2 regions of the Kluyvera huaxiensis genome follow, and region 1 is predicted to be linked to the other one. Evidence: predicted binding sites of a transcription regulator. Region 1 holds the regulator's gene; the other holds the start of a gene.
The links. Region 1 encodes Fur, which represses iron uptake genes when iron is present. Its sites were predicted from a motif close to ATAATAATGAGAACNACTATCAA; they were not measured.
Positions count from the first base shown of each region.

Region 1 (4,317 bases):
TTTTTTTTAAAGTTTTTATTTTTTTGCCTCTGCTTTGCGGCGGCATTTTAAAAGTCAAAGAGGATTTAACTATGCGTACGTTTAGTGGCAAACGTAGTACGCTGGCGCTGGCTATCGCCGGTGTGACAGCACTGTCGGGCTTTACAATGGCACCGGATGCAAAAGCTGAAGGGTTCATTGACGACTCATCATTAACTGGCGGCATCTATTACTGGCAGCGTGAGCGTGACCGTAAAGATGTTACCGATCACGATAAATATAAAACCAACCTTTCTCACTCCACCTGGAACGCCAATCTCGACTTCCAGTCTGGCTATGCCGCCGATATGTTCGGTCTTGATATCGCTGCATTTACCGCGATTGAAATGAACGAAAGCAGCGAAAGTGGTCACCCGAACGAAATCGCGTTCTCTTCAAAAAACAAAGGTTATAGCGAAGATTACAGCGGTGATAAGTCTGGTATCAGCCTGTATAAAGCGGCAGCTAAATTCAAGCTTGGGCCAACCTGGGCACGTGCCGGTTACATTCAGCCAACCGGTCAAACTCTGCTGGCACCACACTGGAGCTTTATGCCTGGTACTTACCAGGGCGCTGAAGCCGGGGCGAACTTCGACTACGGCGACAACGGTGCACTGAGCTTCTCCTACATGTGGACCAATGAGTACAAGGCACCTTGGCATCTGGAAATGGATAACTTCTATCAGAACGATAAGAAGACCAAGGTCGACTACCTGCACTCCATCGGCGCTAAATACGATTTCAAAAATGACCTGGTGCTGGAAGCGGCATTTGGTCAGGCAGAAGGCTATGTTGATCAGTACTTCGCCAAAGGTAGCTACAAATTCGATATCCCTGGCGGCCCTCTGACCACCAGCTATCAGTTCTACGGTACCCGTGACAAAGTGAGCGATCACGGTGTGAACGATATTTACGACGGCACCGCGTGGCTGCAAGCGTTAACCTTCGGCTACAAGCTGAAAGAGGTCTTCGACTTCCGCCTGGAAGGGACCTGGGTTAAAGCTGAAGGTCAGCAGGGCTTCTTCCTGCAGCGTATGACGCCAACCTACGCTTCCTCCAACGGTCGTCTGGATATCTGGTGGGATAACCGCTCTGACTTCAACGCCAACGGCGAAAAAGCGGTGTTCTTCGGTTCGATGTATGACCTGAAAAACTGGGATCTCCCGGGCTGGGCAGTGGGCGCGTCTTACGTCTACGCATGGGATGCTAAGCCATCGACCTGGCAGATGAACCCAGATGCTTACTACGACAAAAACAACAAAATCAAAGAGTCTGCTTACAGCCTCGATGTGGCTTACACCGTACAGGATGGCCGCGCGAAAGGGACTCTGTTCAAACTGCACTTCACCCAGTATGACAACCACTCCGACATTCCAAGCTGGGGCGGTGGTTACGGCAACATCTTCCAGGACGAGCGTGACGTGAAATTCATGGTTATCGCACCGTTCACTATTTTCTGATGCATGACGCGGCAGGGGGAAACCTCTGCCGCCGCTAAGAGGTTCATCGCATGAAAAAATTGATTATTGTTGCCTTAATGGCTGTCGGCCTTACCGCTTGTGCGCAGTCACCTGCGCCGAAAGAAGACACCAAACTGAAAGATGCCTATAGCGCCTGTATCAATACGGCGGAAGGTAATCCGGATAAAATCCAGGCCTGCCAGAGCGTATTGAACGTGCTGAAACAAGATAAGAAGCACGAGCAGTTCGCGAACCAGGAAAGCGTACGCGTGCTGGATTATCAGCAGTGTATTCTGGCGAGAAAAACGGGTAACGACCAGGCCGTGGCCAGCAAGTGCGATAAGATTTGGCAGGAAATTCGCAGCAACAATACGCCACAAAAATAATGTCGTGTTAAGAACTGAAAACCGCTGCTTGCAGCGGTTTTTTTATGTCGATACCAGACCGATAGGCAAAAAAAAACCAGCACACAATGGCTGGTTTTTTGACGAGCGGCGGTCGTTATTTTTCGATGCCGTCGTGAGCGTGTTCATCTTCGCGGCAGTCGCCTTCAGCGCAGTGACCGTAAAGATACAGGCTATGGTTGGTTAAGCGAATCCCGTACTTGGTCGCGATTTCACGCTGGCGCGCTTCAATCGAATCATCGCTGAACTCGATAACTTTGCCGCAGTCGAGGCAGATCAGGTGATCGTGGTGATGCTGCTGAGTCAGTTCGAATACGGATTTGCCGCCTTCAAAATTATGGCGAGTCACAATGCCAGCGTCATCAAACTGGTTCAGTACGCGGTAAACCGTGGCTAAACCGATCTCTTCACCCATGTCGATCAGGCGTTTGTATAAGTCTTCCGCGCTGACATGGTGGTTATGAGGTTCCTGAAGAACTTCCAGAATCTTTAACCGTGGAAGTGTGACTTTCAGGCCAGCCTTCTTTAATGCGGTATTATTGTCAGTCATGCGGAATCTGTCCTGTTGCTAAACGATTAACTTCCATCAGCGAAAGTTTCACAGAGAATGCACCCGAATTAATGCGTCTCATTATAGAATGGCCCTATCAAAATGAAAACAGCAAGGCCCGGGTAAGCTAAGCTTTCAAAAACGAGGCTTCACCGACAAACTGAGCGATGAACCTGCGCTAAATCAGAAGATATTGTACAGGTATGCGATAAAAAGTTAAAAATTTGTAGCTATTATTTTAATTGCTTTTACCTATTAATGAGGTGCAATTTGATAATTACACCTCATTATTGCGATTAGGCGTTTTTGATTTCGTCCAGGTGCAGTTCTTCAGCCACCTGCTTAACCCATTTCTCAACGCGCTCCGCGGTCAGTTCTGGCTGACGGTCTTCGTCAATCGCCAGACCCACGAAGTGATCGTCATCGGCAAGTCCCTTAGACGCTTCAAAATGGTAGCCTGCGGTTGGCCAGTGACCCACGATGGTTGCGCCACGTGGTTCAATAATATCGCGAATGGTGCCCAGGGCATCACAGAAATATTCCGCGTAATCTTCCTGGTCGCCACAGCCGAACAGCGCAACCAGTTTACCGTTGAAATCTACTTCTTCCAGCGTTGGGAAGAAATCATCCCAATCGCACTGTGCTTCACCGTAGTACCAGGTTGGGATACCCAGCAGCAGGATATCGAACGCAGCCAGATCTTCTTTGCTGCTCTTGGCGATGTCATGCACGTCAGCGACATCTTTACCAAGCTGTTTTTGAATCATTTTTGCGATATTTTCGGTGTTTCCGGTATCGCTACCGAAGAAGATGCCAACGATTGCCATGAGTAAAATAACCTCTTGAAACTTAATGATATGGTGGTGGCTTATTGCCCACAGATAAGGGCAATCATAGCAGAACAGCGCAGTGTGCGGAAACAGCAATCGTGCCGGACTGCACACTCTGCTACATGAAAGCGTGTTTTGGGGGGATTTTTCAGACTTTCCCCTGTCCGTGCAGCAGCGCAAGCTGGTTCATCAACATCTCTTCGATGAGTTCGCTGCGGCTCATATCACGGGCAGTCGCCAGCTCGTTGAGCGCGTCAACGGCTTCGTTATTCAGCTTCAGTTCGACACGCTTAAGCCCGCGAACCTTGTCGCGTTTTAGCTGATTGCGCTTATTGATGCGGAGCTGTTCGTCACGCGAAAGCGGATTGGTTTTTGGTCTTCCCGGGCGACGCTCATTTGCGAACAAATCTAGTGTCGTACGGTCCGTTTGTTCTTTTGCCATGATTCTGAGTGACTTCGGGGAAAACAAGCTACCGGGCAGTGCCCAGCGCAGACAGCGCGCAATCATACATCAGTGGAACCCGCACGCCAACGACCGCGGCCATTCTGGCGCGCGGTCGATGCATTTTTAATCACTCTGCGAGGTAACGGCGGATAGCGCGCAGTACAGCGTCTGGTTTTTCCGCATGCACCCAGTGACCGGCACCGGCAATAACGTGCGCTTTGGCCTGCGGGAACTGGGCTAAAAGGCTGTCTCGATAGGCTTCGGTAACGTACGGCGAATTGCCGCCGGGAATAAACAGGGCAGGCTTATCCCACGCGGGGATAGTTTCCCAGCCAACAATGTGCGGGTATTGTTCCCACAGCACCGGCACGTTGAAGCGCCAGGCGCCGTCAACGAAGGATTTCAGCAGGAACTGGATGACCCCTTCTTCATGAAGGAATTCACGCATGACGGTAGCCGCTTGCTGGCGCGTGGCAACACCGGCGTTGGTCACTGCATTGATCGCAGCAAAAATTTCATCATGACGGCGAACATGATAATCCACCGGCGCAATATCAATCGCAACCAGACGGTCGATACGCTCCGGTGCCAGTGCGGTCAGCGCCATCAC
Region 1 is NZ_JBEFLV010000003.1:46,187-50,503, forward strand. Features, by position in the region: gene chiP (chitoporin ChiP) at 72-1,478, shown strand; gene ABOC97_RS04190 (ChiQ/YbfN family lipoprotein) at 1,529-1,864, shown strand; gene fur (ferric iron uptake transcriptional regulator) at 1,980-2,432, opposite strand; gene fldA (flavodoxin FldA) at 2,729-3,259, opposite strand; gene ybfE (LexA regulated protein) at 3,411-3,704, opposite strand; gene ybfF (esterase) at 3,835-4,317, opposite strand, start outside.

Region 2 (4,317 bases), on a different contig from region 1:
GGGACGGTACCGGCGAACCGAAGCTGTTAGAGAACAACGCCGATACACCAACTTCGCTGTATGAAGCGGCGTTCTTCCAATGGATTTGGCTGGAAGATCAGCTAAACGCCGGCAACCTACCGGAAGGCAGCGACCAGTTCAACAGCCTGCAAGAAAAGTTAATCGAGCGCTTTACCGAACTGCGCGAGCAGCACGGTTTCCAACTGCTGCATCTCACCTGCTGCCAGGATACCGTGGAAGATCGCGGTACGGTGCAGTATTTGCAAGATTGCGCAGCCGAAGCGGAAGTCGCCACCGAGTTCCTCTATATCGATGAAATTGGTTTAGGCGAAAAAGGCCAGTTTACCGATCTGCAGGATCAGGTTATCGGCAATCTGTTCAAGCTCTATCCTTGGGAATACATGCTGCGTGAAATGTTCTCCACCAAGCTGGAAGACGCTGGCGTGCGCTGGCTGGAGCCGGCGTGGAAGAGCATTATCTCCAACAAGGCGCTGCTGCCGATGCTCTGGGAAATGTTCCCGGATCACCCGAACCTGCTGCCTGCCTACTTTGCCGAAGACGCTTATCCCGCGATGGATAAGTATGTGGTGAAGCCTATCTTCTCCCGCGAAGGGGCGAATATCTCGATCGTCGAAAACGGCAAAACCATCGAACAGGTGGAAGGCCCGTACGGCGAAGAAGGGATGATCGTGCAGCAGTTCTATCAGTTACCAAAATTTGGCGATAGCTATATGTTAATTGGCAGCTGGCTTATCAACGATCAGCCAGCTGGGATTGGCATCCGTGAGGACAGAGCGCTGATCACCCAGGATCTGTCGCGTTTCTATCCCCACATTTTTGTTGAGTAACCGTTAGCCCACCAGCACCGACAGCATGCTTAAGGAACCCATTTCGATACCATCTACCGGGATCGTGATGGGTTCTTCTCCATCCCATGCACCTAAAACATACAGCAGCGGCAGGAAGTGATCCGCCGTTGGGTTAGAGAGCGAACCGCCTTCATGCTGCAGATAGTTCACCAGCGGATGCTGTTCAACCGGCCCTTGCCATTGCAGATTCGCCTTAACATAGTCGTTAAATGACGTGGCCCACGGATACGGTGCGGAATCGCCGTGCCATTTTGCGGTACGCAGGTTATGTACTACGTTACCACTCGCCACCAGCATAATGCCTTCATCGCGCAGACTGGCCAACTTGCGCCCCATCTCCAGATGCCAGGCAGCCGGTTTGGTGCTGTCAATACTCAACTGCACCATCGGGATATCCGCGTTCGGGTACATCTTAATCAACACGCCCCATGAACCGTGGTCAAAGCCCCAGGCTTCCGTATCCAACGCGACAGGAACCGGTGACAGCAGCTCCACAAGCTTCTGCGCCAGCTCCGGTGAGCCAGGTGCCGGATAATGCGTGTCGTACAATGCCTGTGGGAAACCGCCAAAATCGTGGATCGTTTTAGGCGCTTCCATGGCCGTGACTCCCGTACCACGGGTAAACCAGTGCGCAGAGACGACGACTATCGCTTTCGGCCGCGGTAATGTCTCACCGAGGTGCTGCCAGGTACGGGTATACAGGTTATCTTCCAGTACGTTCATCGGGCTACCGTGACCTAAAAACAGTGCTGGCATTCGGCTACGAGACATGATGTTATCCTTCCAGAGGCATATTTGAATAACACCACATTAACCTGTTTTCCGTGAGGATAAACTCAGATAAGCGTGATGATGATCTTCAGAAAATTTGAATGTAAGGATGCAGTAAAGAATCTATTCGCCTCTCGCCAGGCGTGATGAATTCCAATATCATGAATGATAATCATTATCATAAGGAGTAAGCGATGTCGGTACCGCTGATTCTGACATTACTGGCAGGCGCTGCCACCTTCATTGGCGCCATTCTTGGTGTTATTGGACAAAAGCCGTCAAATCGGGTTTTGGCCTTTTCACTCGGTTTTGCCGCTGGGATTATGCTGCTGATCTCGCTGATGGAGATGCTGCCCGCGGCGCTTGGCACCGAAGGTATGTCGCCGGTGTTAGGCTACGGCATGTTCGTGGTGGGGCTTATTGGTTACTTCGCGCTGGATCGCGCGCTGCCGCATGCTCATCCGCAAGATCTGATGCAAGAAACCACTCAGCCGCTGCCGCGCAATATCCGCCGCACGGCGGTCTTGTTGACCCTTGGGATCAGCCTGCACAACTTCCCGGAAGGGATAGCCACCTTCGTCACCGCTAGCAACAATTTAGAGCTGGGGTTCGGTATTGCGCTCGCCGTGGCGCTGCACAATATCCCGGAAGGGCTGGCGGTCGCCGGGCCGGTGTATGCGGCCACAGGGTCAAAGCGCAAAGCGGTATTCTGGGCGGGAATCTCCGGTATGGCAGAAATCCTCGGCGGCGTGCTGGCGTGGGCGATTCTCGGTAGCATGGTGTCACCGGTACTGATGGCGTCAATTATGGCCGCCGTCGCCGGGATTATGGTCGCGCTGTCGGTTGATGAACTGATGCCGCTGGCTAAAGAGATCGATCCCAACAACAACCCGAGCTACGGCGTGCTATGCGGGATGTCGGTGATGGGATTAAGTCTGGTGGCATTACAGTCGATGGGGATTGGTTAACAGCCATAAAAAAGCCCGGCACAGTGAGCCGGGCTTTTTCGTAAGGGAGCGCAATTAACTTGCTTTGCGCTCGTGCTCACGACGGTAGGCCACCAGATCTTCGATAGTCACCAGCGCCATATTGTGTTCCTTCGCAAACTTGATGCATTCCGGCGCGCGCGCCATGGTGCCATCGTCATTGGTCAATTCACACAAAACGCCAGCCGGTTTAAAACCTGCCAGGCTTACCAGATCGATAGTGGCTTCAGTATGGCCACCGCGGGTCAAAACGCCGCCCGGCTGCGCGCGCAGCGGGAAAACGTGGCCCGGACGGTTCAGGTCTGACGGCTTAGCGTTGTCGGCGATTGCTGCACGAACGGTAGTCAGGCGGTCAGCGGCGGAAACGCCGGTGGTCACGCCGTGTGCTGCTTCGATGGTAACGGTAAAACCGGTGCCGTAAGCGCTGGTGTTGTTTTCCACCATCATCGGCAGTTCCAGCTGTTTACGACGTTCATCGGTCAAACACAGACAAACGATGCCGCTACCGTGACGGATAGTCAGCGCCATTTGTTCAACGGTCATATTTTCGGCGGCAAAGATCATGTCGCCTTCGTTCTCGCGATCTTCGTCGTCCAGCACCATCGCACCGCGGCCTTCGCGCAGAGCAATCAGCGCGTTTTCAACGCGTTCGAAAGAAGTACCAAAAGAGGAAAGTAGCGTCTGATTCATGGTAAAAAAACCTCATTAATATTATGGTTACCAGAATCAGGGCAGTCTTAGGAGTGCCGATAAACGGCTAATAGATAACGCGAGCGGGCATAAACCCGACTGGATCGTTACTCTCTCCCATCCGGACTCTAACCGTCGGCCCCGGAATTACACCGGATCTGCTGACCTTCCCGTTGGACACAGGAAGCGCTCGCGGGCTTTCAGCCGTAGCTGATTTACCGCCGGTGGGGAATTTCGCCCCGCCCTGAGAATAAGCGTACTTACTATAACGCTATTGATTATCTTCGGCAATGCATAAGCTTCGAACAATTCTGGTTTATCGCACCGGGAGAAGCCACTACAATAGCGGTAATGCCGAAAGAATCAGGGAAACACAGATGATCGACCCGAAAAAAATTGAACAAATCGCCCGCCAGGTCCATGAATCCATGCCGAAAGGTTTGCGTGAGTTTGGCGATGATATTGAGAAGAAAGTTCGTCAGGTTATCCAGTCACAGCTGACGCGCCTTGACGTGGTAAGCCGCGAAGAGTTTGACGTGCAGACTCAGGTTCTGCTGCGCACCCGCGAAAAACTGGCGCTGCTGGAGCAGCGTATTAGCGAGCTGGAAAGCCGAGCAGCTGCACCTGCTGTAGACGATAAAGAGTAAAGCACGTCCCCTCTCCCACACGGGGAGAGGGTTAAAGTGAGAGCAACGCGTCAGCGTTACTTCTCACTATCCTTCTGAATCTTCTTGATAATATTGGTCGTTGAGCAACCATCTTCAAAGTTCAACACCAGCACTTCACCGCCGTTCGCCCACACTTCTTCGCTACCGGCAATCTGCTCAGGCTTATAATCGCCGCCTTTCACCAGACGATCTGGCAAGATCCCGGCGATCAGACGCTGCGGCGTGTCTTCTTCAAACGACACCACCCAATCGACAGACTCCAGCGCGCCCAGCACGATCATGCGCTGATCCAGCGGGTTCACCGGACGGGTTTCACCTTTCAGACGTTTGGTT
Region 2 is NZ_JBEFLV010000004.1:226,209-230,525, reverse strand. Features, by position in the region: gene ABOC97_RS06590 (glutathionylspermidine synthase family protein) at 1-848, shown strand, start outside; gene ygiD (4,5-DOPA-extradiol-dioxygenase) at 852-1,640, opposite strand; gene zupT (zinc transporter ZupT) at 1,835-2,608, shown strand; gene ribB (3,4-dihydroxy-2-butanone-4-phosphate synthase) at 2,663-3,316, opposite strand; FMN riboswitch at 3,422-3,572, opposite strand; gene ubiK (ubiquinone biosynthesis accessory factor UbiK) at 3,694-3,963, shown strand; gene hldE (bifunctional D-glycero-beta-D-manno-heptose-7-phosphate kinase/D-glycero-beta-D-manno-heptose 1-phosphate adenylyltransferase HldE) at 4,020-4,317, opposite strand, start outside.
Region 2: the regulator Fur is predicted to act here: its motif matches at 1,806-1,828, upstream of zupT (zinc transporter ZupT).